4 regions of the Thiomonas sp. FB-Cd genome follow, and region 1 is predicted to be linked to each of the others. Evidence: predicted binding sites of a transcription regulator. Region 1 holds the regulator's gene; each other region holds the start of a gene.
The links. The regulator sigma-54, encoded in region 1, starts transcription at its own class of promoters, with help from an activator protein. The targets are predictions, from matches to a motif close to TGGCANGNAANCTGCTTT.
Positions count from the first base shown of each region.

Region 1 (7,834 bases):
AGCAGAGGCTGTACTACGCACTCAAAGCGCTGGGCAAGGTGGATGCGCTGCAGGGTGCAGTGTTCAACGCGATCCACGTGCAGCACATTGCGCTTGTGAACCCCGAACAAATGGCCAACTGGTTGCAGACCAAAGGCGTTCCAAAGCAGCAGTTCATGAACGCCTACAACTCGTTCGGTGTGCAAATGGAAGCCAAGCGCGCCACCCAGATGGTCACGGATTACCAGATCCAGGGCGTGCCAACCATGGCGGTGCAGGGCATGTACACGACATCGGCCTCCATGCCTCAGACTCCCACAAACGAGAAGGTTCTCCAAGCGGTGGATTACCTCATCCAGCAGGTTCGCCAAGGCATGACGAAGTCTGCCAAGTAACCGCGGAATCTGGCTTTACCGCCGACGCCAGGACCTGCGCGGGGCAGGTCCGCATCATGCCTTGGCCTGTACGCCTGATGCGGCAGCGCGTCAGCACATGACACCGGCAGGACTGGCACAGATGCCTACAATGCAAGGCATGAAAGCAAACTTCATGCCCATGCTTCGCTCCGCCGCTCTGCTGTTCTTGAGTCTGCTGGTGTGCGTGCCCGGCGGCGTGTGTGCTCAGGCGCTGGCGACTGACCAATCGCAGCCCGTGCACGTCGAAGCGGATGCGATGCAGTACAACGACGTGAAGCAGACCAGCGTGTTCACGGGAAACGTCGTGGTCACGAAGGGGTCGATGGTGATCCGCGCAGCCAAGGTCGAGGTGCGTCAGACGCCTGATGGCTACAGCGACGCCATCGCCTATGGAAGTCCGAGCAAGCTCGCCACCTACGAGCAGACCATGGATGCCCAGGCTGGCGAGCCCACACCGGCCATCCACGGCCAGGCCGTCACGATCGACTACAACGGCAAAACAGATGTCGTAACGTTCACCGGCCAAGCCATGCTTGACCGCTTGCTCAATGGCAAGCTGAGCGATCGTGCGCAGGGGCAAGTCATCACCTATAACGGTCTGACTGACGTCTTTGCCGTCGTCGGTGGCAAGGGCGGCGCCACACCGTCCAATCCGGATGGTCGTGTGCGGGTCATGCTCTCGCCGCGCCATGCGCAGGCCCCAGCGGGGTCCTCGCAGCCTGCGCCCGCGCTCAAGCTATCACCGAAGCTTGGACCCCAGCCATGAGCGCTGCCACATTGGAGCCGAGGGAGGCACTCGAGCAGACGCATGCTCAACCCGGGGGCCTATTGAGCGTGCGGCGCCTACAAAAGCGCTATGGGGGGCGCACCGTGGTGCGCGACGTGAGCTTGGACGTGCGCGGCGGCGAAGTGGTCGGCCTGTTAGGGCCTAACGGCGCCGGCAAGACGACGTCTTTTTACATGATCGTCGGGCTTGTGCGCGCCGATGGCGGCGAAATTCATCTCAACGGGCAAGACATTACGCACCAGCCGATGTACCGGCGCGCGCGCCTGGGATTGTCCTATCTGCCGCAAGAGGCGTCGATCTTCCGGGGTTTGACGGCGTCCGAGAACGTGCGTGCGGTCCTGGAGCTACAGCGCGACGCCACCGGCCGGGCGCTGAAAAAAGCCGAAATCGATGCCCGACTCGGGCAGCTGCTGCGTGAGTTGCATGTCGAGCATCTCGCCGAAAGTCCCGCCCCTGCGCTGTCCGGTGGCGAACGGCGGCGGGTTGAGATCGCGCGCGCACTGGCCACCAACCCGCAGTTCATCCTGCTCGACGAACCCTTCGCCGGCATCGACCCCATTGCCGTGATCGAGATCCAGCGCATTGTGCAGTTTCTCAAGTCGCGGGGCATCGGCGTGCTGATTACCGATCACAACGTACGCGAGGCCCTGGGAATCTGCGACCACGCCTGCATCATCAGTGAAGGCAGCGTCCTGGCGCTGGGCAAACCGGAGGAAATCGTCAACAACCCGGCCGTGCGGAAGGTCTACCTTGGCGAGAGCTTCCGCCTTTGAGCAGGGACCGGCCATGAAACAAACGCTCAATCTCCGCCTCTCGCAACATCTGGCGCTCACGCCCCAGTTGCAGCAATCGATCCGCCTCCTCCAGCTCTCCACCCTGGAGCTCCATCAGGAGGTCGAGCAGATGTTGGAAGCCAATCCGTTCCTTGAGCACGAGGAAGGTGACGCTGAATCCGAAACGCCGGCCGAAGCACTGGCTGCGGCCGATACGGTCGATCCACGCAAGGAATCCGCCGAAGAGACGCAAGAGCTCAAGCTCGACCAGGAAGACTGGCAATCTGGCGCCGAGCAGGGTGAGTGGGATGCAGCGCCAGGCGAGACTTGGCAGGGCAGCAGCGGCGAGGCTGACGACGACTTCGACCCCTTGGGCTTGGCCCATGTGAATATTGACCTGCGTGCGCATTTGCGCAGCCAGCTCGCTGGCCTGAGCCTGTCCTTGGCAGACCGTGGCGCGGCTGAAGCGATCATCGACTCGCTGGACGACGACGGCTATTTGCTGGAAGGTCCGGACCAGCTTGCCGCCGAACTCAATCCACAAGCCAGCGACGAGGACCGGGAGGCGCTCGCCGACGCACTGCGCATGGGACTCAAGCTCGTCCAGAGCTTCGACCCTGCCGGTGTGGGTGCCACCACGCTTGCGGAGTGCATGTGCCTGCAGCTTGGCCGCGAACCGCCGAGCCCACAGCGCGATCTGGCCAAGGCGCTGTGCGCCGGCGGACACCTGGAGCTGCTGTCCAAGCGCGACTGGAAGCGCTTGTCTCGTGCCCTGGAAGCGGACGAGGCGGCGTTGCGTGACGCGCAGCAGCTTATCGCGCGTCTGGATCCGCACCCAGGGGCGCGCTTCGCGCCTTCGACCGCGCAAGCCGTCACCCCCGATGTGATCGCCCGACGCGTGGGTCGCCGGTGGCGCGCAGTGCTCAACCCCGAGGTCATGCCCAAGCTGCGTATCAACAGCCTGTATGCCGAACTGCTGCGCCGCTCACGCGACGGCGCAGGCCTTTCGGGCCAGCTGCAGGAGGCACGCTGGTTCGTTCGCAATGTGCAGCAGCGCTTTGAAACCATCGAGCGTGTGGCGCAGGCGGTGATCGAGCGGCAACAGAACTTCTTTAGTCACGGCGAACTCGGCATGCGTCCGCTCGTCCTGCGTGAAATCGCGGATGAACTGGGGCTGCATGAATCCACCATCTCGCGCGTGACCACGCAGAAATACGTACTCACGCCCTATGGCACCTTCGAGCTGAAATATTTCTTCGGCTCGGGCTTGTCGACCGATACTGGCGGCAGTGCCTCGAGCACTGCGGTACGCGCCATCATTCGCAGCATGGTGCAGGAGGAAAACCCGACCGCGCCATTGTCGGACGGCGAGATCGCCGAGAGGCTGGCCGCTCAAGGCATTAGTGTGGCCCGACGCACCGTTGCCAAGTACCGCGAAGCGCTGCGCATACCACCCACGGCACAGCGCAAGAGCGCCTAGGCAGTTGGCCTAACCGCAGGCAAGAAGGGTTCAGTCGCGCGCGGCGCGGATGCGCTGCACGAGATTGGTTGTGGAGCGTCCTGCCACCAAGGGAATGGCCAGAGCCTTTCCGCCCCAGGTTCGCACCAGCGCCGTCTCAGCCAGGCTTTCAATGGCATAGTCGCCGCCCTTGACGTACACATCAGGGCGAACCTGCTCCAGAAGCGCAAGCGGAGTGCTTTCGTCGAATAGCGTAACCAGGCTCACGCTTTCCAGCGCCGCCAGCACGACGGCACGATCGTCTTGCGGGTTGAGCGGGCGCTCCGAGCCCTTATTCAGCGTGCGCACCGAGCCGTCGGAATTCAGGCCCACCATCAGGCTTGCCCCCAGAGCGCGCGCCTGCGCCAAATAGGTCACATGTCCACGGTGCAGGATGTCGAAGACCCCGTTGGTGAACACGAGCGGGCGCGGCAGGGCCGCCACGGCCCGAAGCAGCAGAGTCCTCGGGCAGACCTTCCGCAAGAAGGGGAGGTCCACGAGCGCATTGGAGAGTGGGTGACCGGACATGTTGCTCATTGTCGCAAAGCCGGAGCCGCACCCGGTTGCGCGCCTCATCAAAGCGGGACACGCCGGGCGCCGGCGCTCCCGTCATTCACCAATTTTCACGCTCTTCCGCCACGCGAACCGATACCATTTGCGCTTGCCAATTGCCTCGCCGCGATGGCCGCGCGAAACCTACCCGACACGCCATGTCTGAATCCACCTTCTCGGACCGCCTGCACGCACTGCTCGCCCAAATGCGCTTTGGGCTTGATCCGATGGTGCCCATGATGCTGATCGCTGCTGCCGTCGGGTTCGTCAGCTCGGTGGCGGTGGAGGGATTTCGCCAGACGATGTATGCGGTGATCCGGATTTACAGCACGCATGAGCATTTGGTGGCGGCGGCAGCGGGATTGCCGCTATGGAAGCGGGCGCTCATTCCACCGATCGCCGCCGTAATCGGTGGTCTTGTCATGTGGGCTGGACACCGCTGGATCAAGCGCCCGCGCGGCCCGGAGTACATGGAGGCAGTGCGTGTGGGCGATGGGCGGCTGCCACTGGTTCCCAACCTCGTGCGCACGGGTTCGTCGCTGGTGGCAGTGAGCGGAGGCATCACCATTGGCCGCGAAGGTACGATGATTCAGTTCGCCTCGGTGATCTCATCCATCATCGGGCGCGTTGGCCGCGCCGACGCGGCGCACCAACGGCTGATTGTGGCCTGCGGCGCAGCGGCGGGTTTCGCGGGCGCCTACCACGCACCCATCGCAGGAACGCTGTTCGTCGCCGAAATCATCCTCGGAGGATTGCCGCTGCGCGAGATTGCCGCGGTGCTGGTGGCGGCTGTGATCGGCGAGCTGACGACGCAAAGTCTTTTCGCCACGGGCCCGCTGTATTTGGCGCACGCGGTGCCGCCGGTGAGCTTCATCGATCTCGTGGATGCCTCGCTTCTGGGCCTTCTCGCGGGTTTCGTCGGCCCGATGTTCCTCTGGCTCCTCGACAGCTCGCGGCGCAAATACCAGTCACTCGTCACGTTCCTGCCGCTGCGCATGGGACTGGCGGGCCTCGTTATCGGCCTGCTGTCTTTGCTCATGCCCGAGGTGTGGGGCAACGGTTACAGCGTCGTTCAATCGTTCCTTGTCGAGCATTGGGCGCTGTCCACCGTGGCGGCCGTATTCGTGCTGCGCACCATCGCCGTCACCGCAGCAAGCGCGGCGGGCATCCCGGGCGGCGTGCTGACGCCCACGTTGGCCCTGGGAGGAGCATTGGGTCTGATGGTGTCCCATCTTTTTCTCGTGCCCGAGGCGAGCCACTCCCAGGCGCTGTGGACTCTCGTGGGCATGGGCAGCCTGTTGGCCGCGACCACCCACGCCCCGGCCATGTCCGCCATCATGGTTTTCGAGATCACCCGCAACTACAACGTGGTGATGGCCGCGATGCCCGCGTGCGTGATTGCCTCTGTGATTGGAAGCCTGCTACGCCATCGCTCCGTCTACGCCGAGGCGCTGGGCCTCAAAGAGGGGGAGCACGGTGCGTTTGGCCCTGTTTCGGACGGCACCTTTCCAAGCACCGTCACCTTGGATCCGAAGCCACTGGCGGCACGCAACAGCACCGCGGACTGAGCGCAAGGCGAGAAAGCCACTGGGCCGAGGAACGCGATCGCGGGTCAGTGCCTGGCAGCCGGGACGGTCGCGCTGCAGCGCCAATACGGCTGGCTGCCCAGTCGCGCGGGCACTGGCGCTGTGGCGCCACTTCGTGACGGCCGACCATGCGGCATGGCCTGCACCTTGCACGTTGTGCTCGAAGGTCTTGCGGCACGCACGGGCGATCCCGCCCCAGCCCATCAGTCCACCGCAGGCGCATGGCTGGCGCGCCAATCGGCGACCGCCTCGGCCAAAGACGCGAGCGCACGGATCACACGCACACCGCTCGGCGCACGCTTGAGTGCCGGCGCCGAACCTCCTGCCCAGAGTTCGACGCCGGATGGAAGCTTTTCGCGCAACTCCGTCAGCGCATCCAGGACCTGCGCCTGGGTGGGCACGCTGGAAAAACTCAGGACCAGCACATCGCTGCGGTGTGCCTGGGCAGCCAGAAGCATGTTCCACACGGGGGTCTGCACGCCCAATGACACGCATTGGCACCCCTCCAGCACCAGCATGGCCTCGGCCATGAGGAGGCCCAGCCCATGCGGCTCATTCGGGATCGTGGTGAGCAACACTCGCGGTCGCGCTGCGGCCGGCATGTCTGTGCTGGGCACGCCAGAGATCCCGGCGCGCAGTACGCGGTACACGGTTTCGGAGAATTGATGTTCCTCGAAGATCTCGAGATCACCACGCATCCACGCTTCACCCACTTCAGTTGCAAGCGGGGCAACGACTTCAGCGATGAAGCGCCCCAGACCCAGGCGCATCTGACTTTGCAGCAGCTCGCGACGCAGGCGCTCGGCGTCGTGCTGCTTGAGCAATTGCAGGTAGAAGCGCGCCGTTGGAACTTCGCCTCCCCGTACGCTCGAACGCGCAACACCGCTGTCCACTCCAGCATGTTCGCGCACGAGGGCCTCAAGCTGCTCCACCGGCAGTTGCACGATACGCCCCGGCCGATGCCCGGCGCTCATTAATCGCTTGATCAGGCGCAGCTTCTCAAGCTGATCTGGCGGATACAGTCGCTCGTCCAACACCCCCCGCAGTGGCATGGGGAAACCGTAACGACGCTCCCAGACACGCAACGTGTCCTTCGGGATCCCCGTATCGCGCTCGACCGCGGCAATACCCACGGTCAACGCAATGGAATGCGAGCGCTCATTCATCGACGAGTCAGCAAAGCCATGGCATGAATCTAAAAGGTCGGGATTGACGTTGATCGGCATGGGGCCAAGCGTGAAGGTGCAGGTTTGCCTGGCAACATCCTAGGCGTGGTTGGACAATCTTGAATAAAACCCCTCTATTGTCCAGGACAAATTGAGCATCGATTGTGTTTTGTCTAGGACATCCTGCATCATGCACCCCACGGCACCAAGCCTCGTCCACCCCAAACCGGAATATCGTGATGCGCCAATTCATAGCGTTCGCAGCCACCATTTTGCTGAGCTGTTTCGGACTTGACCCTAGCGCCCATGCGGCAGGTGTTCTGGCGTCCGCCCCGCTGCGTACAGGCGCGCCGATGGCTTCTGGCACCTGCCCGTCCCTGCTCAACCAAACGGTTCGACGTTTACAGGATGACAAGCCCATCGACATGTGCCAGTACGCCGGAAAGGTCGTCCTGGTCGTCAACACCGCGAGTTACTGCGGCTTCACGCCGCAATACAAGGGCCTGGAGGCGTTGTACAGCAAGTATGGACCGCAGGGGTTGGTGGTGCTGGGCTTTCCGTCCAACGACTTCAACCAGGAAATGAAGGATCCAGGCAAGATCGCCGCGTTCTGCAAGGACACCTACAACGTTCAGTTCCCCATGTTTGCTCCCTCGCATGTGACGGAACCGAATCCGAATGACTTTTTCAAGAAGCTCATCGCCGCCTCCGGCGACCAGCCAAAGTGGAACTTCTACAAGTATCTGATCAGCCGCGAAGGCAAGGTCGTGGCGGTTTATTCCAGTCTGACGACGCCGGAAAACACAGCGTTCATCAGCAAGATTGAAGCCCTCATCAAGCAAAAAGGCTGAGGTCCGCAGGCTCACGCGACGCTTTTCGCAGCGGTCGCCGCGTCGGCGCAGCACCCGCACTCCCGCCTTTGCAACGTGCCGATTTGCCCCACGCATTTTGGCACAACCTTTCGAAAGGACAGCAGATGAACGCCCCAGAAAAGATCTTCCAAAGCGCCACGCCCTTGCCCGACATTCAATCCACCGTTGACCGCCGGAACCTGCCCATTCAGCAAGTGGGCGTCAA
Region 1 covers NZ_JPOE01000005.1:1,317,445-1,325,278, reverse strand. Annotated here, with positions in the region: gene CD04_RS0119915 (thiol:disulfide interchange protein DsbA/DsbL) at 1-374, shown strand, start outside; gene lptA (lipopolysaccharide transport periplasmic protein LptA) at 514-1,161, shown strand; gene lptB (LPS export ABC transporter ATP-binding protein) at 1,158-1,955, shown strand; gene CD04_RS0119900 (RNA polymerase factor sigma-54) at 1,969-3,435, shown strand; gene rfaE2 (D-glycero-beta-D-manno-heptose 1-phosphate adenylyltransferase) at 3,466-3,981, opposite strand; gene CD04_RS0119885 (chloride channel protein) at 4,164-5,573, shown strand; gene CD04_RS0119880 (MerR family transcriptional regulator) at 5,795-6,757, opposite strand; gene CD04_RS0119875 (glutathione peroxidase) at 6,997-7,608, shown strand; gene folE2 (GTP cyclohydrolase FolE2) at 7,734-7,834, shown strand, end outside.

Region 2 (7,834 bases), on a different contig from region 1:
CCCTGCGTCAAGTCGGCCGGAAATTTGTGCGACCAAACCATCTTCAGGTGCTTGACATTGGCCGCGCCGATTTGTTTGGCCGGCGAAAAACTCTCACCACCGTAAGAGTGGTAATACGTCAACCAGTCAGTGCTCTTGGACGCGTTGTCGAGCTTGTCTTGGGTGACGGCGGGATAATCCGCCATCGCAAGCGTCGACACGCCAAGAATGCCAGCGACCACGGCAAAGCGAAGGCTATGCCTCAATACTTTTTTCGGGTTCTCATAGTTGTCTCCGATGATTAAAAGAAGTCATAAATTCATGCATGGAAAATGGATGGTGCGGTTTGAGCACCTATTGACAGTAGGCTGGCTTGCCTTGCTTCCAATCGGGCTTTTACCTACCGGACCCTGTCTGCGCTTCGAAGACTGTTCCATTCTGTATCGGTGAACAGCCGCGAGCGCGTCAAGAAACGCTGCCCGGTGGGGCCTTCGAGGGAAAACATGCCGCCACGACCAGGAACGACGTCGATGATGAGCTGGGTGTGCTGCCAGTACGCGAACTGGGATTCGCTGATGTAGAAGGGCATCCCGCCGATGTGACCCAGCAGGTGATCAGCGTCGCCGACCTGAAACTCGCCATCCGGGTAGCACATGGGTGCGCTGCCGTCGCAGCAGCCTCCCGACTGGTGGAACATCAGATCACCGTGAACCTTGCGTAACTGCTCGATCAGAGCAAGGGCCGCAGGCGTGGCAGTCACTTGTTCCACCACTGTGGCCGCGTCGGGCACCGAGTCGCTCATTTCATCCTCCCCGCTTCCGTGTTTGGCAGCATGCGGCGGTCCGTTTCGGCAGCCAAAGGGCCCCGGGACGGACCGCACGCTCATGGTTAGAAGAATCCCAGTTTGTTTTCGCTGTAGCTCACCAGCAAATTCTTGGTCTGCTGGTAGTGATCAAGCATCATCTTGTGGGTCTCACGCCCGATGCCCGATTGCTTGTAGCCCCCGAATGCCGCGTGCGCCGGATAGGCGTGATAGCAGTTGGTCCACACACGCCCGGCCTGAATGCCGCGCCCCATGCGGAAGGCGGTGTTCATGTCGCGGGTCCAGACGCCAGAGCCCAGCCCATAGAGGGTGTCGTTGGCGATGTCGAGGGCTTCCGCTTCATTCTTGAACGTTGTGACGGACACGACGGGGCCGAAGATTTCCTCCTGGAAAATCCGCATCTTGTTGTGGCCCAGGAAGACCGTCGGCTGGACGTAATAGCCGCCTTTGAGGTCGCCATCGAATTCGGCTCTGGCGCCGCCGGCTAGGACCTTTGCGCCCTCCTGACGGCCAATGTCCATGTAGGACATGATTTTGTCCAGTTGTTCACTGCTGGCTTGGGCGCCGATCATGGTCTGGGGATCCAGGGGGTTGCCCTGCTTGATCGCGGCAACACGCTTGAGCACGCGTTCCATGAACCGGTCATAGATCGATTCCTGGATCAATGCGCGGGAGGGACAGGTGCAGACTTCCCCTTGATTCAGCGCGAACATCACGAAGCCCTCGACGGCTTTGTCCAGGAAGCCGTCGTCACGGGCCATGACGTCCTCGAAAAAGACGTTCGGGGACTTGCCGCCAAGCTCCAGCGTGACCGGGATGATGTTCTGGCTGGCATATTGCATGATCAGGCGGCCTGTCGTGGTCTCCCCTGTAAAGGCGATCTTGGCAATGCGCTTGTTCGACGCCAACGGTTTGCCGGCTTCCAGGCCAAAGCCGTTGACGACGTTGAGAACGCCCGGGGGCAACAGGTCCTGAATCAACTCCATCAGCACGAGAATGCTGACAGGTGTCTGCTCGGCGGGCTTGAGCACGACGCAGTTGCCTGCGGCCAAAGCGGGCGCGATCTTCCACACCGCCATCAGGATCGGGAAGTTCCAGGGAATGATTTGTCCCACGACGCCCAGCGGCTCATGGAAGTGGTAGGCATACGTTTCGTGGTCGATTTCCGCCACGGTGCCTTCCTGCGCGCGAATACAGCCGGCGAAATAGCGGAAGTGGTCGATCGCCAGGGGCAGGTCAGCCGCCGTGGTTTCGCGAATGGGTTTGCCGTTGTCCCAGGTTTCCGCCGCGGCCAGCATCGGAAGGTTTTCCTCCATCCGGTCCGCAATACGGTTCAGGATGCCCGCGCGTTCGGCTGGCGAAGTCTTGCCCCAGGCCGCCTTGGCCGCATGCGCCGCGTCAAGAGCGCGTTCGATATCCTCGGCGTTGGAGCGTGGTACCTCACAGAACACCTGCCCCGTCACGGGCGTGACATTGTCGAAATACTGGCCGCTTGCGGGTTCTAGCCACTTGCCGCCGATGAAATTGCCATACCGCTTCTTGAAGGGAACTGCGGTGCCAAACTTTCCGGGTTCAAGCATATCCATGGGCGTCTCCTGTATTGCATGGAAGAGAATTCAACTGCCGTTGCAGTTATCCCTTACGTATCAGGAATCGTGCCAAACACATGCCGGGTTGTAACCTAATAATTCACATGAAAAATCAAAAGGTTACGAATTAGGATTAGGCAATACCCGAAGATATGCCGTGGCTCTTTCTTCGGCTTTTTGCGACAAAGGACTGTCGCATCCTGCGACAGATGACATGAGCTTGCGAGAGTGCGACACTGTCGGCACTAGAGGTTGGTCGCCAGCTCGTCATGGTTGACCGATACAGGAGACAGCCGTGGCCCGTACCCATCCGTCTGATCAGGCCGAGATCAGTCCAGTTTCGACGCAACTGCAATTGGCGCGCCAGCGCTTTTTTGAAGAAGGCAGCAACCCGGATGGGCTCATTCCGGAGCTCATCGCACGTTCGTGGCGCCGATGCGCCAGCATTTCCGCCACTTTGAGCGAGAGCCCCGAGCCTTTGCCGCACCAGGAATTATCCGGGCGGCGCGATGCGCAAGGGCGGTTGCGCAGGCATGCCCTTCCCGAGCTGGAAGCCTTGGCCGAGGCGTTATCGCCTTCGCGTGTCATTGTCCTGTTGGCCGACCCGCAGGGCATGGTTCTCGACGCAGCGGGATCCGATGCCTTTATGAGCAAGGCCCAGCGCGTGGCCTTGATGCCGGGCGTTGATTGGTCCGAGCTCCATCGAGGCACGAACGCGATCGGGACGGCCTTGACGGAAATCTCCCCCATCACCGTCCTGGGGACCCAGCATTATCTGGAACAAAACGCGTCGCTGGGCTGTACGGCAGCGCCGCTTTTGGCGCCCGACGGGCAGATCATGGGGGTCCTCGACGTTTCCGGCGATCCTCGCTGCATTCAGCCGCAAACGGTTGGCCTTGTGCGCATGGCAGCGCAGATGATTGAGCACCGCATGGCGCTGGACAACGTGCCGAGGCATACCGAAATCCTCCGCTTCGCGCATGACCGGGCCTTGATCGGTTCGCACCGTGAAGCTTTGCTGTGGATCCGCAATGAATCGATCGTCGGCGCGAATCGGGCCGCGCTGCGCGTGCTGGGCATGACCTTTGAGCAACTGCGTGGTCGCTTCATCGACGATCTGTTCGGTGCACTACCAACGACGGACTGCGAGCAGTTTGATTTGTCGCTTCATCCCTGGCTTGCGCGCCCGGGGCGCTCGGCGTCCTGGGCTTCGGGTTGGGTGGGGCACGGGGCCGCAGTGCATGGTGCGGGCGATCTAAAAGCTGTAGCTTGCGCGCCAGTGCATCCGGATGGGCGCTCCCAAGGGGCTCCCATCATCGGCGACCCCGAGCGCGATGGGCAACTTGAGCGCGCAGTGCGCGTCATGGACTGCGGCATTCCGGTTCTGGTGCTTGGAGAGTCCGGGGTTGGCAAGGAGATTTTTGCCAGACAGTTGCACAAGCGCGGCCAGCGCAGGGATGGCCCTTTTGTGGCGGTCAATTGCGCCGCGGTGCCCGAGGGGCTGATCGAGGCGGAGCTCTTCGGCTACGAGGAGGGTGCGTTTACGGGGGCCCGGCGCAAAGGGCAGTCGGGTCTGATCCGAGAAGCGGATGGCGGTGTCCTGTTTCTCGATGAGATCGGCGATATGCCCCTGGCCCTGCAGGCGCGGCTTCTGCGTGTATTGCAGGACCATGAGGTCAAGCCCCTTGGCGGCGGACGCCAGCAGCCGGTCGATTTTGCCCTGGTGTGTGCCACACATCGTGACCTCAAGGCGATGGCCGCCGAAGGGGGCTTCCGATCCGACTTGTATTACCGGCTTCAGCATTTCACGGTCCGCTTGCCGGCCCTACGAGACCAGGCCGGCGGCCAGGCACGCATTGAAGAATTTTTGCAGTCGATGTTGTCGCCGCGCCGCATCCAGCTCAGCCCGCAGGCGCGAGACGCACTTTTGTCGTATTTGTGGCCAGGCAACTGGCGCCAACTTGTGGCGGTCACACAAACACTCGTTGCCCTGGCGGAACCAGACAGTTGTATTGAGGTGGCCGATCTTCCGGATGACATTCGGCACGCGTGGCGCGATAAGCGCCAAGGGCAGCGGTCAACGTGGGGGCCATCGGCGAGTGTCGACGTCTCCAGGAAGGGCGCTGGCGAGGGACGCCTACAGGCGACGGAGTTGCGCGCTTTGACGGAGTCGGCCATTCATGCGGCGATTGCCTCATGCAGCGGCAATATCAGCCGGGCAGCGCGGCTGCTTGGCGTGCACCGAAGTACGCTGTACCGCCATAACCTGCAGGAACGGCAGAACAACAATTCCGCGCAGCGCTGAGCGAGTCGGCGTTCGCTCGGCATGCCTGCCCGAGCGTCAAGCGAGCGCCGATTGGCCCCATGGCCCAAGGCTGGGGTGGACGCACTGCAAGGCAGCCGCACACCGCAGCGGCAATGCTCACGTTGCAACGCCTGGGGCGATCAGAGGCCCCCGGCGACCACATTGACGGTCAACGCGATGATGAAGACGTTGAAGAAAAAAGCCGCCACGCTATGCAGAAGCACCATGTGGCGCAGGTTGCGGCTGGCAATGTTCACGTCCGAGGTCTGGAAGGTCATGCTCAGCACGACCGAAAAATACAGATAGTCCCAGTAGTCCGGAGAGTTCGCGCCGGGGAAGAGCAGGCCGGGTTGACCCTCCAAGCGCTCCAGATGGTCGCTATGGGCGTAGGTTTGCGCAAACACGACGCTGAAAAAGAGCCATGCAAGCACGATGCTGGCCGCGGGTAATGCCAGGTCGAGAATGGAACTGCCCTTACTGGCATGCAATTCGGTCCTCAGTGCAAGCAGGACCACGGCCGACACCGCTGTGCTCAGCACCAGAATCGTCCACTTGCCTTCCATTTGCTGCTCGGCTCGGCGTCTGAGATTTTCAGGCGTGGTTCGCGCCATCATCCACCCGATGGATCCGAAGTAGACGCAGCATGCGATGTCGAACGCGAGCAATAGTGCGCGGCCCACGCCAAGCACAGAGTTGAGAACAACGAACAGCAACACGCCCAGCATTGTTGCCACGCTCAGACGTGGCCGATACAGGAGTGCCCGGAGTGCTCGGGGAAGGCGGCTCAAGCGTGTCATGAGGCCGCAGTGTAGGCGCAGCGAAACGGACGGAGGCAGGACATCTTCCCGTGTGCGCTGTGCGTTCAGATGGCGCATCTGGCAGAGGGCCCTGGATCGCCAGCGCTACCCCAGTACGAGAAGCCGCCGGGCTCCAGGTGGTCCTGGTGAGACGCTTCGACAATCGTCTGGGCGCGCTTGTCCCTAGAATTCGCGTGTTTGACTGTGTGCGCCGCACCCATCCCCATTCCTGATTGCCATGAACGATCTGCAAGCCACCCCCGAGCTGACGCACATTTCTCCGCGTGACAAGGCAGAGATCCTCGCCCAGGCGCTGCCATACATTCGCAAATTTCACGGCAAGACCATCGTCATCAAATACGGTGGCAACGCCATGACCGATCCTTCACTGCAGCAGGATTTCGCTGAAGATGTCGTGCTCCTCAAGCTCGTCGGCATGAATCCGGTCGTGGTGCATGGCGGTGGCCCGCAGATCGACGACGCATTGGCGAAAATCGGCAAAAAGGGCACGTTCATCCAGGGCATGCGCGTGACGGATGCGGAAACCATGGAAGTGGTTGAGTGGGTGCTTGCGGGCCAGGTGCAGCAGGACATCGTGGGTTTGATCAACGTGGCAGGCGGCAAGGCAGTCGGGCTCACCGGGCGCGATGGCGGCATGATCCGTGCCCGAAAGCTACGTATGCGAGATCGTGAGAACCCCGAGCTTGAGCATGATGTCGGCCAGGTCGGCGAGATCGAGGCGATCGACCCCAGTGTGGTCCAGGCACTGCAGGACGATCAGTTCATTCCCGTCATCTCACCCTTGGGCTTTGGTGCCGAAAACGAGAACTACAACATCAATGCCGACGTTGTGGCCGGCAAGCTGGCCGAGGTACTGAATGCCGAGAAACTGGTGTTGCTCACCAATACGCCTGGCGTGCTCAACAAGGCGGGCGAGTTGCTGACGGACTTGACCGCGCGGGAAATCGACGAGATGTTTGCCGACGGCACCATTTCGGGTGGCATGCTGCCCAAGATTTCTTCGGCTCTGGACGCGGCGCGCTCAGGCGTCAACTCGGTGCACATCATTGACGGGCGCATCCCCCATGCCATGCTGCTCGAAATCCTCACCGAGCAGGCTTTCGGTACGATGATTCGTTCCCATTGAGTGATGGAGTCTTCGCCATCGCAACCGATGGCCTTCCCCTGGAGCCAGGCTGCTTGAAAAGGCGCCGTGAAGCTGCCAGACGCAGGCGGAACTTGCTTGGGGCATCGTGATGGGGCGTGATGCACCTGGCGTTCCGGTTTGGTTGTTCGACATGGACAATACGCTGCACGACGCGTCATGGCGCATCTTCCCCATGATGAATGCTGAAATGACGGCGTACATCGAGCGTCATCTTGGGGTGGATCATGCTGAGGCCAACCGGATCCGCAGCCATTTCTGGCAGCGCTACGGTGCGACGCTGTTGGGGCTTGTGCATGAGCACGGCGTGAAGGCCGAGCATTTCCTCGAGGCGACGCACCGATTTCCCCAGTTACCGCAGATGCTGCGCGCCGACGCCAACCAGCGTGCGGCCATCCGCCGTTTGCCGGGGCGCAAGTTCGTGCTGACCAACGCCCCGCGTGAATACGCCTTGCGTGTGCTGCGCGAACTGGGGCTCGTCAAGCTGTTCGAGGGGGTCATCAGCATTGAGGACATGCATCAGTTCCGCCGGATCCGACCCAAGCCCGATGCGCGCATGTTGCGTCATGTGCTTCACAGCCGCGGTTTGCGCCCGACGCGTTGCGTGCTGGTCGAAGATACGTTGCAGCACATCGCGGCGGCCCGGCGCATTGGTATGCGCGGGGTCTGGTTCACGCGTTATGCGCACCGCGCTGCACGCAGGCACCGGGATCTGGCCATGGAGCGTGCCGGCCTGCATGGCCGCCCGGGCTACGTGCGTGCGAAAATTGCCACACTATGGCAGCTGCATTCATCGATTCTGCGTTGACTCCGGCCTCCGCACTGGCGGGCGAGGCGCCTGTGCGCAAGCGACCCAAGCCAGGTGAGCGCCGCGAGCAGATCTTGCAATGCCTGGCTGGCATGCTGGAGCAGTCGGGCGCGGAGCGCATCACCACTGCTGCGCTGGCGCAACGTCTGCAGGTGTCAGAGGCTGCCCTGTATCGACATTTCGCCAGCAAGGCGCAAATGTTCGAGGCACTGATCGATTTCATCGAGCAGAGTATGTTCGGGATGATCAACCAGATCGCTCAACAGCAGGAGTCGGGGCTGGCGCAGTGCATGCGCATCGTGCAGGCCTTGCTTGGTTTTGCCGACAAGAACCCTGGTCTGTGCCGGGTCATGGTGGGCGACGCCCTG
Region 2 covers NZ_JPOE01000002.1:2,195,174-2,203,007, reverse strand. Annotated here, with positions in the region: gene CD04_RS0110695 (PQQ-dependent dehydrogenase, methanol/ethanol family) at 1-185, opposite strand, end outside; gene CD04_RS0110690 (DUF779 domain-containing protein) at 380-781, opposite strand; gene adh (aldehyde dehydrogenase) at 868-2,388, opposite strand; gene CD04_RS0110680 (sigma-54-dependent Fis family transcriptional regulator) at 2,687-4,696, shown strand; gene CD04_RS0110675 (DUF1345 domain-containing protein) at 4,837-5,493, opposite strand; gene argB (acetylglutamate kinase) at 5,732-6,640, shown strand; gene CD04_RS0110665 (pyrimidine 5'-nucleotidase) at 6,750-7,466, shown strand; gene slmA (nucleoid occlusion factor SlmA) at 7,436-7,834, shown strand, end outside.
Region 2: the regulator sigma-54 is predicted to act here: its motif matches at 2,446-2,463, upstream of adh (aldehyde dehydrogenase).

Region 3 (7,834 bases), on a different contig from region 1:
GCCCAGCCCCGCGAAAGTCTCATTGCGGTTGCCGCTCGGGTCGAAGAAATAGATCGTCTCACCGCGGGTGATGCCGTGGCGCGTGGGTGCAACGTCGATCTTCGTCTTTGTCTTCGCCATCACATCGGCGGCCTTGAGCACGTCGTGCCAGGAATCGAGGAAGTACGCGATGTGGTGCAACCCATTGCGGGGCCCGCCGACGAAGGCAAGGTCATGGGGTGTGCTGGTGCGCGTGAGCCAGGTGGCGGCCTGAATGGCGCCGCCCGGGCCGACCATGACCTGCTCGACGAGATAGAAGTCCAGGCAGTCCCGCATGAACTGCGTGTTCTCGGCCACACGGTTGACGCCCGTCTCGGGATTGAGCTCGCACATAAGCAGGCAGTGATCGAGCCAATGCGCGCCGGCCCCCTTGATGTTGTCGGGCCAGGGGTCCGGATTGGTGGTGCCCACCTCGGTGCCGACGTATTCCTTCATCGCATACAGCCGCATCTCGTGGGTGCTGGGCAGGTTGAACTTGAGCATGCGACCGGTGGATGGCAGCGTGCCTTCGGGCAGCATCTCGGTCTTGATGCCATAGGCTTCGACGCGCTTTTGCAGGGCATCGAGATCCTCGTCCTTCTCGACCTTGTACGCCACGTGGTTCAGACCGGCCTGGTCTGACGGGGTGAGGATGAGGGAATACTTGTCCCATTCATCCCAGCACTTCATGTAGACGTTGCCATGTTTGTCTTCCATGGTTTTCTTCATGCCCAGCACGCTCTCGTAGTGCTTGACCGCTGCGGGCATGTCCATCACCCGCACGCTGGCATGTCCGATTCGCATCACACCCATGGTGCATCTCCTGTGTTTACTTGGTGGAATCCTGGTTCGCCGAACAGGCGAACCCCTTGAAAAACGGTTTTTGCAGCTTTCCAGCCACTTCCAGTTCAACCTCGCATTGGGGCGCCACCCGGCAAGCCAGGCAGTAACCGTCCTGCTCCTCCTGGGCGCTGACGTGCGCCCGGCTGATGGGGCCGAGCTTGTGGATCAACCCGCTGAGCAGGCGCACCTTGCAGACGCCGCAGCCCCCGCCCAGACAGCCCACGGGGATCCCCCGCCGGCCCAGGCGGGCCATCCCGGCAAGCAGGGACTCGGCCGGGGAACACGGAAACGATTCGCCCGTCTGCCGGATCCGGACCTGCACCTTGCGCTCGGCCTCGGTCATGGCTAGACCCTCTTGAACAGCGGGCTTCGCACCTGCTGGGCATCGGCGGCCGAGATGAATTTCTCGTGATAGATGTCGCGCTCGAACAGCCGCCCCTGCATGAGCGTGGTGATGCCCGCGTCGATCATGGCCGGAGGCCCGCACAAATAGGCCTTTTGCCCCGAAAAATTGTTCGAAAAATGGGCCTTGGCCACCTCGTGCACAAAGCCCCTGGCCACGCCCTCGGGTGCCTGGTTGTCCAGTTCCGAGAGCGCCGGCACGTAGGTGAAGTTGGGGTGCAGGCTGGCCAGATCGCGAAAGGCCTTGTCGTAGTACAGCTCAGCCGCGCTGCGTTGGCCATAGACGAGCGTGATCGGAAGCTCGCTGCCGCTTTGCAGCAGGTCCAGGATCATCGAGCGTGGGCTCGACAGACCGGAGCCGCCGGCCAGGAACACCATGGGCAAGCGGGCCGACTTGCGCACGAAGAACCGCCCATAGGGGCCCGACAGGTGCACCGTGTCACCGACCTGCATCTGCTCGTGGATGTAGCCCGTCCCCAGGCCCCCCGGCACCCGGCGCACGTTGAGTTCGATTTCGCCCGAGGCAGCGACGTCGGCTGGGGAGTTGGCAATGGAAAAAGCCCGGCTTTGGTGCAGACCTGGAATGCCCAACTGCACATACTGCCCAGCCTGAAAGTGCATCGGCTGATCAAGGCGCAGGTAAATGGCCTTGATCGTCGGCGTGAGCTGCTCGATGCGGGACACCTCGGCGCTGAAGTCCTTCACCGGAATGACCTCGGCGTCCGGCTCCTCATCGATGTCGGCCTCGATCACCGTGTCGGCCTGCAAGGTGGCGCAGCAGGCCAGCGCTTTGCCCTCTTCGCGCTCGAAATCCATCAAGGCAAACGGATTGGCGTCGCCGAGGTCTGCTTCGCCCTCGGCGATCTGCACCTTGCAGGTTCCACACAGGCCGTGGCAGCAGGCGTGGGGCAGGTAAATGCCGTGGCGCAACGCGGCATCCAGCATGGTCTGCCCCTCTTGCACCTCGATCGTGGCACCCAGGGGTTCGATGGTGAGTTGATAGCTCATGATGGCAAGCCAAGCGCCGGGGCAGACGCAGCCACCCCGACTGGCCATGGCAAAAGGTTCAACTGCAGGAGCCCTTGATCCCGGCAAGGCCCGGGGTCCGGAAGCGAATCACGTCCTTGTGCCCAAGGCCGTTGTCGGCCAGGCTCTTGGCCGGATCGGGCTTGAATGGCTTTCCGGACTTGAACCACTCGGCGGCGTTCCAGTCGATCTTGGCGAAATCCGGGTGATAGCCATAGATACCGGGGAGAATCTGCTGGGCCAGGGCGCCGAAGGGGGTGCTCGGCGGCAGCGGCAGGCAAAACGGCGCACAGAACATCAGATGGTCCTCCCATCCGATGTACAACAGCGGCGCGGGGAACTTCCCCACCGCGTCGCGCGCAGGAAAGGCGTAGGGCTTGGTGGCAGCAACGGTCATGATGGGTGTCTCCTTGCATCAGTTGCTCTGGGCCTGGCCTCGCCAGGCGGCGAAGTTCTTCTGGTCTTCCGAGCCCTCGAAATCGAAGTTGTCCCGCCCAACGTTCATCTCGTAGTAATCGAGCACGGCGAGCAGTGGATCGAATCCTTCGCGGGTCGGATCGGTTCCAGGCTTGAAGCAGTTGCCTTGATAGATCTGGTGCACGGGCAGCCAGGACTGGGAGTATTTCTCCGGCTCGTGGTCGAAGATTTCCTTGCAGTGGTCACTGCAGAAGTGGTACTTGTCGCCGAGGTAATCCGATTCGCGATAGCAGATCTTGGTTGCGTCTCCCGGCTCGGTGAACAGCAGCGGAATCTGGCAGGTCGTGCACAGCATCGGCAGCGTCTTGTTGGAGAAGCGATTGCCTTGCTGTGCCTGCTCGCGCCAGTACTCCAGGCGCGGCCGGTAGAGCTTGTCGAACGTGTTCGGATATTTCGCCGCAAGCCACGTCATTTCCTCGTCCGTGGGGATCCAGGTGTGCATCGGTGTTGCGGCGGTGTAGTTGTAGAACGTCGCCCAGGCCTGGTGGCTGATGTGGTCCTTGCCTTCGCACGCGTCTTTCCACCCCTTGGGCTCGCGGATGCCGTAGCGTGCGAGATCCTTGAACAGGGCGCCGCCGTTTTGCTCGGCGTAGATTTCCCACGCTTCCTTCCAGCTCATCACGCGCTTGGGCAGCATGTAGTCCATCATCATGGCCACGAGGGTCAGCACGCGGTACCCGCGCCAGAACCACTTGTCGATCCAGCGCTGGATGATCGGCACGTTGCCCGGATCCTGCTCCAGCATGAACTTGATGCACTCGATGCCCAGCGTCATGTGGCGCGACTCGTCGGACTGCGCGGAAAAGCCGAAGGTCACGGTGGACATGTCACCGTTGTAGGCCGCACCCGACATGAAGGGCACGAAAAGCAGGTTCGTCAGCACGTATTCGAACGAGAAACTCACTGCCGTGAGAAACTCGAAAGGCCCGGCGGTGTTGGCGTCCTCGAAGAACGACTTGGGCACCGACAGATACCAGACCCGGTCGAACCAATGGTTCGAGTGGTGCATGCCATTGAAGAACTTGTTGTAGGTCGAAAGCGCGTGCGTTTCGGTCTGGTAGTGGCGCAGTTCATCAACCGACTGCATCTGGCAGGCCACGCGGGCGCCCTCCCCCGTGAAGTGCCGTCCCACATGGGCAAAGCCCCTGTGTGCGTAGTACTCCAGCGGCGTGACGCCCTGGATGAAGAGCTTCAGCGCGTTGACGTAGCGGGCATCGGTGATCCCCAGAAACGCGTTGTTCTGGTTGAAGGCGTCGATAACGGCGTACAGCTTCTTTTCCTTCTCGCCCTGGTACTTCCAGTAGGCGTCCATCGTCAGACGGAACGGGTCTTCCCATTTGTCCCAGTCATGGATCTTGATGCCCTCATACCTGTCGTAGGGGAACACCTTGTCCATGGGCTGATAGGTGGTCTCCCAGCCCAGGCCGCGGGTCATCGCGGCGTAGCGGTCCTTCAGTCCAAGCTTTTTTTTCGGTACACGCGTGTCCATCTAGGGTCTCCTTGGGGGTGCTTAGTGCTTCCAGCTCAGCGTGAGCTGGTCGTCGTCCTCGTCGATGTGCCCCGACAAGGTGATGAGGTTGATGTGCAGTTGTTGCAGGTCGTAGCGCGAGCCTGTGCGCTCCTCGATGCTCTCGCGCCGGATGGTCAGATGCCCTGGGGCATCGATCTTGACCATGCCTGGTGATTCCACCGCAGTGGCGTTGGGGTTGTCGGCCATGATGGCCTCCACCACCGGGCGGGACTCCTCGTTGGCCTGAAAGGCGATAAATACGTTGGACATGAAGTTTCCTCGTCGAAAGGCTGGGTGCAGAGGGATGGCTGTGGGGCTCACAGGGCAAGGCCTGTTTTACCCAGACGCGCACGAAGCTGCTGGCGTGCCTCGTCCAGCGCGGCGCGCCCCGTGCCAGGAAGCGCCATCTCCGCCACCGGCAACAGGGCACTGGCCGCCTGTTCTTCCCAGTTGCGGATCCACCGGGTCAGCAGGGCCTTGTTGTCCTCCGACTCAGCGGCCATGATCTTTGTCACGGCATCGACCCAGCGGTTGGCTTCGTCATGCCACTCGGGCATGAACGCTGTGAGCATGGCCACGGCGCTGCCGCCCTGAAGCGCAATGCGGTCGTCCACGAAAGTGCCGTAGATGAGCGGATACAGCAGCCCGTCGAGGGCCACGTTCTGGGCCACGAACAATTCCACGGGATCCTGCACGACCAGCGTGTCTTCGACGTAGCGCCGCAGGGGCTGCCACGCCGGGTCGACGAGCCAGGCCTCCTTGGCCGCATCCAGGCGATCAGGACCCTCCATGGCGAGCGCCAGCCGCGTGAGGTACTGGGCAACTCCAAGGTTGTCCATCGCGTGGAACATGGCCGGGGCGGTGAAGGCCGTTCCATAGCCGGTGGCGCAGATTTGCGAGTTGTTCATGTTCGCCCCCCACGCGGCATGGCGCAATGGAATGAGCACCGCAAGCGCCTGGTCGCGCACCTCCTGGGGGATGAGGTCGATCATGCCGCGCGATTCGACGAACTCGAAATTGGACTCCATGGCATCTTGCTGCCGGGCGCGGGTCATCGTCCATGAGGCGTAATAGAACTGGCGGGGATCCTTCAAGGCGTACCAGTTGCTCATCACGATGGCGGTGCGCGAGGCGTCAAAGAGCGCATGTTCCGGATCCCAGGTGGGACGGTAATGAAAATTGGTCTCGGACTGCGCCCCCATGGTGCCTTCCAGGTAGCGCGAAGCGGCCTTGTCGGCGCCGATGTACTGCGCCACATGGGCGTAGGTATGGCGCAGCGGTTTGATATCCACCGTCTTCAGGTCTATGGTCATCGATTGCTCCTCGTGGTCTTGAGTCCCCTGGGGGACGTGGTCAGGTCAACAGATCAAATAGGGACTTCGGTGCGACCCAGGCGGCACATCCAGGCGAGCCCCAAAACGCCGCCTCGCGCGCCAGACCGGGTCGTGCGTTCAGTGGCGGGTCATGAGCCCGAGAGCGTCCAGGCGCACGGCCTTTTGTGTCAGACAGAACTCCTCGAACGCCGCGGGAGGCAGCATCAACTCGACACAGAGCTCGGGAGAGCCGACGGCAAATTCAAATTCGACAAAGCCCTGGGCGTTGATGCCGGTGACCTTGACAAACCGGTGTTGCGGGTTGAAGTCATCGCGGCCTTTGACGGATGTGGTTTCCACGGCTTGCCTGTGCATCGCATCGATCTCCTTGGCTCCATTGGGAGCAGCAACCGTGCCAGATCCGGGAAATGCAGCCGATAATCTCGAGAATTAGGGGAAAACACCGACATGCTGAATCCATCAATACTCCCCAAATCAGGGTAAACACGGGTCTATTGATGGGTGATTGGTGCGATGCAACATCTTGATTTGCTGAACTTTTTATCATTTCATGAGGCTCTTTTCTCCTCATTTGACGAAATGATGAAATCTGTCCTATCTTTGTTTGACAAATGGCGAGTTTGAATAATCTCGATGGAGACACCATGGCGAAGGCGAAGCTTCCACCCCTGCCGTCGGACGCCGACCTGCGGCGGCTGATTCACTTTTCCGCAGGCGACGGGCGCATCTGGCTGGCCGGCCAACGCATGGTGCTGATCCATACGGCGGCACTGGGGGCGCTGCGCGTGGAACTCATGCACAGCGTGGGCGCGGAGCAAACGCGCCGGTGCTTCACGCGCGCGGGCTTCGCCGCCGGCGAGCGCGATGCGGCGCTGGCACGGCAAATCCGGGGCAGCGCCTCGCTGTATGACATGTTTGTCGTCGGCCCTCAGCTGCACATGCTTGAGGGCGCCGTGCAGGTCACGCCCCTGCGCTTCGAGGCCGATGCAACGACCGGAGCGTTTTACGGCGAGTTCGAGTGGATCCACTCCTGGGAGGCGGAGATCCACAAACGCGACTTCGGCGTGCAGGAGCACCCGGTGTGCTGGATGCTCATCGGCTATGCCTCCGGTTACACCAGTGCCTTCATGGGGCAGCCCATCCTTTACAAGGAAACATCGTGCGTGGGCTGCGGCGATGCGCACTGCCACATCGTGGGCAAGCCGCAGCACGAGTGGGAGGACGCCGAGGTGCTGGCCTCCTACTTCAAGGGCGGATCCATGCTCAGCACGATCCAGGAGCTGCAGACCCAGGTGGAGTCGCTGCGGCTGGAGATCTCGCCTGAAGCGAACAAGACCCAGCTGATCGGGCAGTCGGACGCCTTCAAGAACGCCTACGCGCTGCTGCACACCGCCGCGTCCACACAAGTCACGGTTCTTTTGACCGGCGAGACGGGCGTGGGCAAGGAGCGTTTCGCCCGTGCGCTGCATGCCTTGAGCACACGCGCCGACAAGCCGTTCGTGGCGATCAACTGCGCGGCCATTCCCCATGACCTGATCGAGTCGGAGTTGTTCGGCGCGGAAAAGGGTGCCTACACCGGTGCACAGGCCGCGCGCTCGGGCCGGTTTGAGCGCGCCCATGGCGGCACCCTCTTCCTGGATGAAATCGGCGAGCTGCCCCTGCAAGCCCAGGCCAAGCTGCTGCGCGTCATTCAGGAAGGCGAAGTGGAGCGGCTGGGATCCACGCAAGGCCGCAAGGTCGACGTGCGGCTGGTGGCAGCCACCAACCAGGACTTGGAGGCTGCCGTGAAGCATGGGCGCTTTCGCGCCGATCTGTATTACCGCATCAACGTCTATCCGGTGCTGATTCCCCCGCTACGGCAGCGCCGCGACGACATCGAGCCGCTTGCCCAAGCCATGCTTGATCGCTTTGCCGTGCTCCATGGCAAACCCGTGCCCATGCTGACCGACCACGCCTACGAGGCCATGCGTAACCATGACTGGCCAGGCAATGTGCGCGAGCTGGAAAACCTCGTCGAACGCGCCGTGATCCTGTCCAAGCCGCACCGCGCCGTCGATGCCCAGGATCTCTTCCCTGGCATGAGTTTTCCGCAGGGCGTGTCCATCGATCCCAAGGGGCAACTGGCCCACCACCGCCCAAGCGCGATGAATTGCGGCTCTCTGCTGGAGCAGCTCCAGGATTGCGGCGAAGGCCTGGAGGGTCTGGAACGCTCCTTGCTCCATGA
Region 3 covers NZ_JPOE01000002.1:898,992-906,825, forward strand. Annotated here, with positions in the region: gene CD04_RS0104420 (catechol 2,3-dioxygenase) at 1-831, opposite strand, end outside; gene CD04_RS0104425 (2Fe-2S iron-sulfur cluster-binding protein) at 848-1,204, opposite strand; gene CD04_RS0104430 (NADH:ubiquinone reductase (Na(+)-transporting) subunit F) at 1,207-2,271, opposite strand; gene CD04_RS0104435 (phenol hydroxylase subunit P4) at 2,330-2,686, opposite strand; gene CD04_RS0104440 (aromatic/alkene/methane monooxygenase hydroxylase/oxygenase subunit alpha) at 2,705-4,255, opposite strand; gene CD04_RS0104445 (MmoB/DmpM family protein) at 4,277-4,546, opposite strand; gene CD04_RS0104450 (aromatic/alkene monooxygenase hydroxylase subunit beta) at 4,594-5,589, opposite strand; gene CD04_RS0104455 (phenol hydroxylase subunit) at 5,728-5,964, opposite strand; gene CD04_RS0104460 (sigma-54-dependent Fis family transcriptional regulator) at 6,255-7,834, shown strand, end outside.
Region 3: the regulator sigma-54 is predicted to act here: its motif matches at 5,990-6,007, upstream of CD04_RS0104455 (phenol hydroxylase subunit).

Region 4 (7,834 bases), on a different contig from region 1:
ACTCGCCAGCCATCCGCAGCTCGTGCTCCTTGGCGACTTCAACGTAGCCCCCGAAGACCGCGATGTATACGACCCGGAAGCCTGGCGTGGCAAGATCCACTGCACCACCGAGGAGCGTGCACATTTCCAGACCCTGCTCGGCCTGGGGTTGGTCGATGCGTTTCGCTTGTTCGAGCAGGCTCCGAAAAGCTGGACGTGGTGGGACTACCGCAACCTCGCGTTTCGCAGAAATCAAGGCCTGCGGATCGATCACATCCTGGTGAGCTCGCCGCTCAAGGCGCGCGTGCGCGCTTGCACCATCGATAAGGCGATGCGCAAAAACGAGCGCCCGAGCGACCATGCCCCGGTCGTGGTGGACCTGGACTGGCCGATACCCTGACGCGGCACGCAGCGGTTCTTCGGCAAGACAGCGCGAATCGTCGCAACCCCTTCAGTCATCCAGCCCCAGATCCTGGATCTTGCGGGTGATCGTGTTGCGACCAATGCCGAGCTTGACCGCCGCCTCGATGCGGCGCCCGTGCGTGACACCGAGCGCAGCCTGAATGACGGCACGCTCGAAGCGCTGGGTCAGTTGATCCATCACTTCAGCCTGTCCTGCCTGCAGCAGTTCACGCGCAACGCGGGCAACAGCTGCCTCCCAGCCTTCCTGCGCCACTTGTTGCGACGGGCTGCCGGGTGGAGCACCAGCATCGAGTTCCGGCCCAGCAGCCTGGAGAGGGATTGCGGGCTTCTGCAACCCTGCGCTCGCGGCCGCATCGGCCTGGGCGACCTCGTCCCGTGGCGCCACGACTTGCGCCGGTTGTTGCAACGAAACCCTTGGTGCATGCCCTGGCATCTGGCGCAACTCCGGGGGAAGGTCCTTGACGTCGACCGTAAGGCCTGGCGCCATGACCGTGAGCCAGTGGCACAGGTTTTCCAGCTCGCGCACGTTGCCCGGAAACGGGTAATGCTGAAGAACGGCCAGTGCGGCATCGGACAACCGTTTGGCATCCACGCCAAGTTCGCTGGCGCTTTTCTGCAAAAAATGCCGCACCAGCAGGACGATGTCCTCGCGACGTTCACGCAACGGCGGCAGGCGCAGACGGATGACATTGAGTCGGTGATACAGATCTTCGCGAAACAGCCCCTCGCGCACCCGTTGCTCAAGGTTCTGGTGGGTTGCCGCGATCACCCGCACATGCGCCTTGATGGGGTTATGCCCGCCCACGCGGTAGAAATGCCCGTCCGATAACACGCGCAACAGGCGTGTCTGCAGCTCATAGGGCATGTCACCGATTTCATCCAGAAACAACGTTCCGCCCTCGGCTTGTTCGAACCGACCCCGCCGTGAGGTCTGAGCGCCTGTAAAGGCTCCGCGCTCATGTCCGAACAGCTCGCTTTCCAGAAGATCACGCGGAATTGCCGCAGTATTGATCGCCACGAACGGTCCGTTTGCACGCGGGCTGTGGCGGTGCAACGCCTGCGCCACGAGTTCCTTGCCGGTTCCCGATTCGCCAGTGATAAGTACGGTGACCTGTGAGGGTGAAAGCCGCCCGATGGCGCGGAACACGTCCTGCATGGCCGGCGCCTGGCCCAGCAGTTCCGGCGGCTCCAGATGTGCCTCGTCGGTGCCTTGTTCGCGCAGGCCCTCATCAACGGCGCGCTGGATCAGGTCAACCGCCTTGTCCAGATCGAATGGCTTACTCAGGTATTCGAATGCACCGCTTTGAAACGCTGACACGGCACTGTCGAGATCCGAATACGCCGTCATGATGATGACGGGCAATTCCGGATGCCTGCGCTTGAGATCCTGGAGCAACTCGATGCCGTTGCCACCGGGCATGCGAATGTCCGACACGAGGACTTGGGGTGTGTCGTTCGCCAGCGCCTCCTGAACATCACGCGTATTGGCAAAAGTACGCACCGGAAGTCCCGCCTTTTCAAGGGCCTTTTCCAGTACGAAACGGATGGATTGATCGTCGTCGACGACCCAGATGGGTTTCATGTCCGATGCCTCGCTGCCGGGTGCGGATGCGCGTGAGACGCCCTGACGGCCAACCTCAAAGCAGCGGAATGAGGATGCGGAAATCGGTTTGGCCTGGCTGGCTGTCGCACTCGATGGTTCCCTGGTGTTGTTGAATGAAGGTCTGCGCCAGCGTTAGACCCAGCCCGCTGCCGCCCTCCCGCCCCGACACCAGTGGGAAGAACATCCTGTCCTTGATTTCCGCTGGCACGCCGGGGCCGTTGTCGGAGATATGCAAGAGCAGTGCCAGGCGATAACGCTGCTTGGCCAGCGTGACCTGCCGCACGATGCGTGTTCTGAATTCGATGCGTGCATCGCCCTGCACGCATCGATCAGCCAAAGCCTGCGCCGCGTTGTGCGCGATGTTCAGAATGGCTTGGATGAGCTGCTCGCGGTCACCGCGAAATTCGGGAATACTCGCGTCATAGTCTCGGACGACCTCGAGGCCTTGGGCAAATTCGGCCAGGATGACCGAGCGCACCCGCTCGAGCACTTCATGAATATTGACATCGCCGACGACATGCGGTCGCCGATGCGGTGCAAGCAACCGGTCCACCAGGGTTTGCAGGCGGTCGGCCTCATGAATAATGACGCGCGTGTACTCCTGCAACTCGCGGCTGTCGAGCTCGCTTTGCAGCAATTGCGCTGCGCCCCGAATGCCGCCCAGCGGGTTCTTGATCTCGTGGGCCAGGTTCCGAATCAGGTCCTTGTTCGCCTGCGCCTGGTTCAACCACTGTTCCTCGCGCTCCTGGCGCGTTTGCTGGCCCAGTTCGACGAGTTCCACCAGCAGCATGCCCGGCACTTCAGTACGAGCCAGGATGAGCTGGACTTGCATGGGATCGCCAGAGTTGCGCGCGACCACCGCGCAGTCAAAGCGCTTGCTGCTGAATTCGTCCGCATGAACCTGGCGCAGCGCCTCAAGCCACAGGCCCTGGCGGGTTAACCACTGGACAAGACTCTGCCCGCGCAGATGTCGCCGCGACAAGCCCAGTGCGGCCTCCATTGCCGGATTGGCATAGAGCACGCGGCCCTGCGGGTCGACCAACGCGGCCATCGTGGCAAGCCAATCGAGTGCGGGCTGCGCAGCGAGTTCCGGAGCGGTGCCTGGTTCCTCCTGTCGAGGTGCTTTTGCTGGCTTGTTGTCCACATTACGGCCCATAGCGCTGAAGCTCCCGCTGCAGTGCCTGGATATTGGCCTCGACCAGCGTAATCTGATCCTTCATTGCGGCCACGCGATCGAGATATTTTTGCTGGTTGATGCCTCCACCCACGTTGTGCTCGCTGCCGAGATAGTCGGGATGCCCATTGTTGTAGGCCTTCTGCAGTTCCTCCAGCTTGAGCTGCTGGCTTTGAAGTTCGGCCTCCAGAATGCGGCGTGCCTCTGCGTCGCGGGCGCTTTGGGTCGATTGGCTGATGTGATCCGCGCTTGAAGCGCCGCGCGGTTCAGCAGCAGGCTTTTTCTGCGGCTGGACCGGGGAAAGCACGCTGACGTTCGCGTTGTCCACTGGCTTGCAGTTCTTCGACTTCACCACGCTGAGCATGTTGGTGTAGGAATTGTCGGGGCAGCGGTAGACCCGATTGGGGTCGGTTTCTTGCGCGTGCACGACAAGTGGCGCAAGAGCCAAGCCGGACCACACCAGACACGAGAGCAGACTGCGGCGGAAAGCTGGAAGGCAGAGCATGAATGACCTGTCAGGAAAGGTTGAGCCGGGCTGCGGTGCAGACCCCCGCGCGGCGCCTTGCGGCGAATCAGTACAGTGTAAAACTCCCCGATCGAGGCACGGCATTGCCTCCGATTGGAGACAACCACCCAAAAATGCCAAAGGGACGGCGGACCGTCCCTTTGGAATGTGCGGACCGCGTTGTCTCGTTTAACGCACGCCGGCCAGCCCGGATTACAGCGAATAGTACATATCGAATTCCAGCGGATGGGTGGTCATGCGAAAGCGCGTGACTTCTTCCATCTTCAATTCGATATAGGCGTCGATAAAGTCCTCGCTGAACACGCCGCCCTTGGTCAGGAAGGCACGATCCTTGTGCAAGTATTCCAAGGCCTGGTCAAGACTTGAGCACACGGTCGGAATCTTCGCGTCCTCTTCCGGCGGCAGATCGTACAGATTTTTACTCGCGGCCTCGCCCGGGTGAATCTTGTTCTCGACACCATCCAGACCTGCCATCAACATGGCCGAGAATGCCAGGTAAGGATTGGCGGTAGGGTCGGGAAAACGCACCTCGATACGGCGCGCCTTGTCGCTGGGCACATACGGCACGCGAATGGACGCCGAGCGGTTACGGGCTGAATAGGCCAGCTTTACCGGCGCTTCGAAGCCAGGAACCAGGCGCTTGTACGAGTTGGTCCCCGGGTTGGTGATGGCATTGAGCGCACGAGCATGCTTGATGATGCCGCCGATGTAGTACAGCGCGAACTCGGACAGCCCGGCGTAGCCGTTGCCCGCAAACAAATTCTTGCCGTCCTTCCACACGGATTGGTGAACATGCATGCCCGAGCCGTTGTCGCCCACCACTGGCTTGGGCATGAAGGTGGCGGTCTTTCCGTAGCTGTGTGCCACGTTCTGCACAACGTACTTCAGTATCTGCGTCCAGTCGGCACGCTGCACCAAGGTGGAGAACCGCGTCCCAATCTCGCACTGCCCAGCACCCGCCACCTCGTGATGATGCACCTCGACCGGCACGCCCATCTGTTCGAGCAGCAGGCACATTTCCGAACGGATGTCTTGCAGGCTGTCGATCGGCGGAACCGGGAAGTAGCCGCCCTTCACGGCCGGCCGGTGGCCCATATTGCCACCTTCAATTTTTTCACCCGAGGACCACGAAGCCTCGTCCGAATCGATCTTCACGAAGCAGCCGGACATGTCGATATTCCAGCGCACCTGATCGAAGATGAAAAATTCGGGCTCGGGCCCAAAGAACGCCGTGTCGCCAACGCCCGATGCCTTCAGGTAGGCCTCGGCCTTCTTGGCGATCGAACGCGGATCGCGGTCATACGGCTTGCCATCGCCCGGCTCCAGCACGTCACAGCTCAACAGCAGCGTGGTCTCTTCCATGAAGGGATCGATGTTGGCGGTGTTCGGATCGGGCATGAGCAGCATGTCCGAAGCCTCGATGCCTTTCCACCCGGCAACCGACGAACCGTCGAAAGCGTGACCCTCGGAGAATTTGGCCTCGTCGAAATGCGAAACCGGCACAGTGACGTGCTGCTCCTTGCCGCGGGTATCGGTGAAGCGGAAATCCACAAACTTGACGTCGTGCTCCGTCACCATGCTCATCACATCAGCAACTTGTTTGGTCATGCAAATTCTCCAGTCATGGAAATGGGTTGGGAAAATGGCGGGCTGGTTGCGACCCCTGGTGAAAATCTAGCAGAAACCATGCCACGCTCCGCGAAGGCGAAGCGGCGCCCGCCCGGAGGAAAGCGAAAGTCAGATCGGTTCAAGACCACGCCTCGAACGCACCATACCAGTGCAACTCAAATGGAGCGCACCGTTTCGGTGCGTATTTCAACCTTCAGGTCTTGCAGTCCTCTTTTCAGTGCATCGAAGGCGGGGGCGACCAATTGGGGCTCGCCCTTCACGCCGAGCTCGATGTGCCGTCCCCATTGCGGGTGGTCCACGCTGGGCAGGCTGAACACCTTTGCTCCGGCGTACTCACGCTCGATGCGCTCCATCAATGGCGTGAGGTCTGACTCCATGGCGCCCTTGACGATGAATGCGCGCTCCAGGTAACGGCCTGTCTGGTGCATATCGGCCAAGCATGTGTCCAACACCCATTCGAGCATCGGCCAGGCCATCACCGGAAAGCCCGGCACAAAAAAATGGCGCCGGATCGAAAAGCCAGGAATCTGGTTGTAGGGGTTGGGAATGATCTCGCTGCCCTGCGGAAACATGCCCATCTGAAGGCGCTGTATGCTCGCCTCGGAGTCCAGCTCTCCGAGGCCACTGGAGACAATGCGCTGCTGGATCAAGCGCTTTGCCTCGGGATGCAGGAGCAGCGGAAGGCCGAGCGCAATCGCCACGCTCTGGCGGGTGTGATCGTCGGGTGTGGCTCCAATGCCGCCGCAACTCAGCACCACGTCGCCGCGCTCGAAGCTGGCGCGCATGGTCTGTTGCAGAAGTGAAGGATCGTCACTCAGATACTGCGCCCAGTGCAAGTGCATGCCGCGCGCCTCCAGGAGTTCCTGAATCTTTGTGAAATGCTTGTCCTGCCGCTTGCCGGACAGGATCTCGTCACCGATGATGTAAAGGCCGATCGCCATGATGGGTCAAAGGACGTGGGAAGATTGGTGAGGAAAAACGGCGAAGTTCAGACGGATTGGGCGCATCCGCGCGTGGCCACCAGCGCGGCAAGAAGGTAATGCACGAACCACAACGCGGCAAAGGTCACGGCAAGAGCGTATAGCCACAAGGACAGAAGCATAAGGACCGGCAACAGCGCCAGCGCCCACCATCCCAAGCCGAACAGCAAAGTTGGCAGCATCCCCACATAGCTGCACGCGATACCCATGGCCAGCAAGGGCCAACGGTGAGCACGCAGGATCCGCCGGCGCTCCACACCGCTTGCAAACGAAGCCAACGCATCGAACGCGAACATTTTCGCGGTCATCCAACCCCAGATCAGCGGCGCAATGGCCAACCCGATCACTGGAATGATCCACAGGGGAAGGCTGACCACCAGAAGCGCCGTACCTGCCACGGTGACACCCATCGACCAGAGCAACGACTGCACCAGTTGCGTGCTCGAGCGTCGATGCAACTGCGCGTAGCGGGACCGAGCGACGAATGCCGCTGCCGAAGGCATCACGAACGCCGAAACGAGCAACAGGCTCAGCAGCAGCAGTGCCACGATGCCCAGTGCAGCCACCATCACCGACGCCAGACCTCGCTCCGGCTGCGACCAACCCAGTGCATGCAGCGTGTCAAGAAGCCAGCCCTGGGATCCAATCCAAAGGCGCGTGGAGGTCGTCCACGCATCCCAGAACAAAACATAGCCAAGCGTCCCCAGGAAGCCGGCCGCAGCCAATGGCAGTAACGACAAGATCACCATGCGCGGGCGCATGGTGTCGAGCAAAGCTCGCCACGCCGATTGAATGATGAGGTGGGCCATTACAGGCCGGTCGCAAAAGGGATGGTCATGGCTGCGATCCTAATCGCCCATCATGGCCCATGCATGGCTCCATGCCCCCATGATTTTGTGGTACTTGGACAGGCCGGCCAAGGGCAGCACAATGCGCCTTTAGACCCAAACATGATGGAGTGCACGATGGACCAGACCGAACTCACGCGCGCCAAGCACGCAGCCGCGAATATGCCAGACCTCGACGCGCTTTGGATGCCCTTTACGGCCAACCGGCAGTTCAAGGCGGCACCGCGCCTGCTTGTCGGCGCCAAGGGCATGCATTACCGCAGTCAAGACGGCCGCCAGATCCTCGACGGCGTCGCGGGACTGTGGTGCGTCAATGCTGGGCACGGGCGCGAGGAAATTACCCAGGCGATCATGCAGCAGGCACAGGAGATGGACTATGCGCCACCGTTCCAGATGGGGCATCCCGTGCAGTTCGAGGCTGCCAGGCTCCTGGCAGCCATTGCCCCGGACGATCTCACCAAGGTTTTTTTCACCAACTCCGGCTCCGAGTCCGTGGATACAGCGCTCAAAATTGCGCTCGCCTACCACCGTGCGCGGGGCGAAGGCACTCGCACGCTGTTCATTGGCCGCGAACGCGGCTACCACGGGGTCGGCTTTGGCGGCATCTCCGTGGGCGGCATGGTGGCCAACCGCAAGGTCTTCCGCGGCAACCTTCTGCCAAACGTCGACCAT
Region 4 covers NZ_JPOE01000002.1:1,535,811-1,543,644, forward strand. Annotated here, with positions in the region: gene xth (exodeoxyribonuclease III) at 1-379, shown strand, start outside; gene ntrC (nitrogen regulation protein NR(I)) at 431-1,984, opposite strand; gene glnL (nitrogen regulation protein NR(II)) at 2,040-3,161, opposite strand; gene CD04_RS0107535 (hypothetical protein) at 3,151-3,684, opposite strand; gene glnA (type I glutamate--ammonia ligase) at 3,898-5,313, opposite strand; gene CD04_RS0107545 (molybdopterin-binding protein) at 5,490-6,275, opposite strand; gene CD04_RS0107550 (EI24 domain-containing protein) at 6,323-7,123, opposite strand; gene CD04_RS0107555 (aspartate aminotransferase family protein) at 7,280-7,834, shown strand, end outside.
Region 4: the regulator sigma-54 is predicted to act here: its motif matches at 5,380-5,397, upstream of glnA (type I glutamate--ammonia ligase).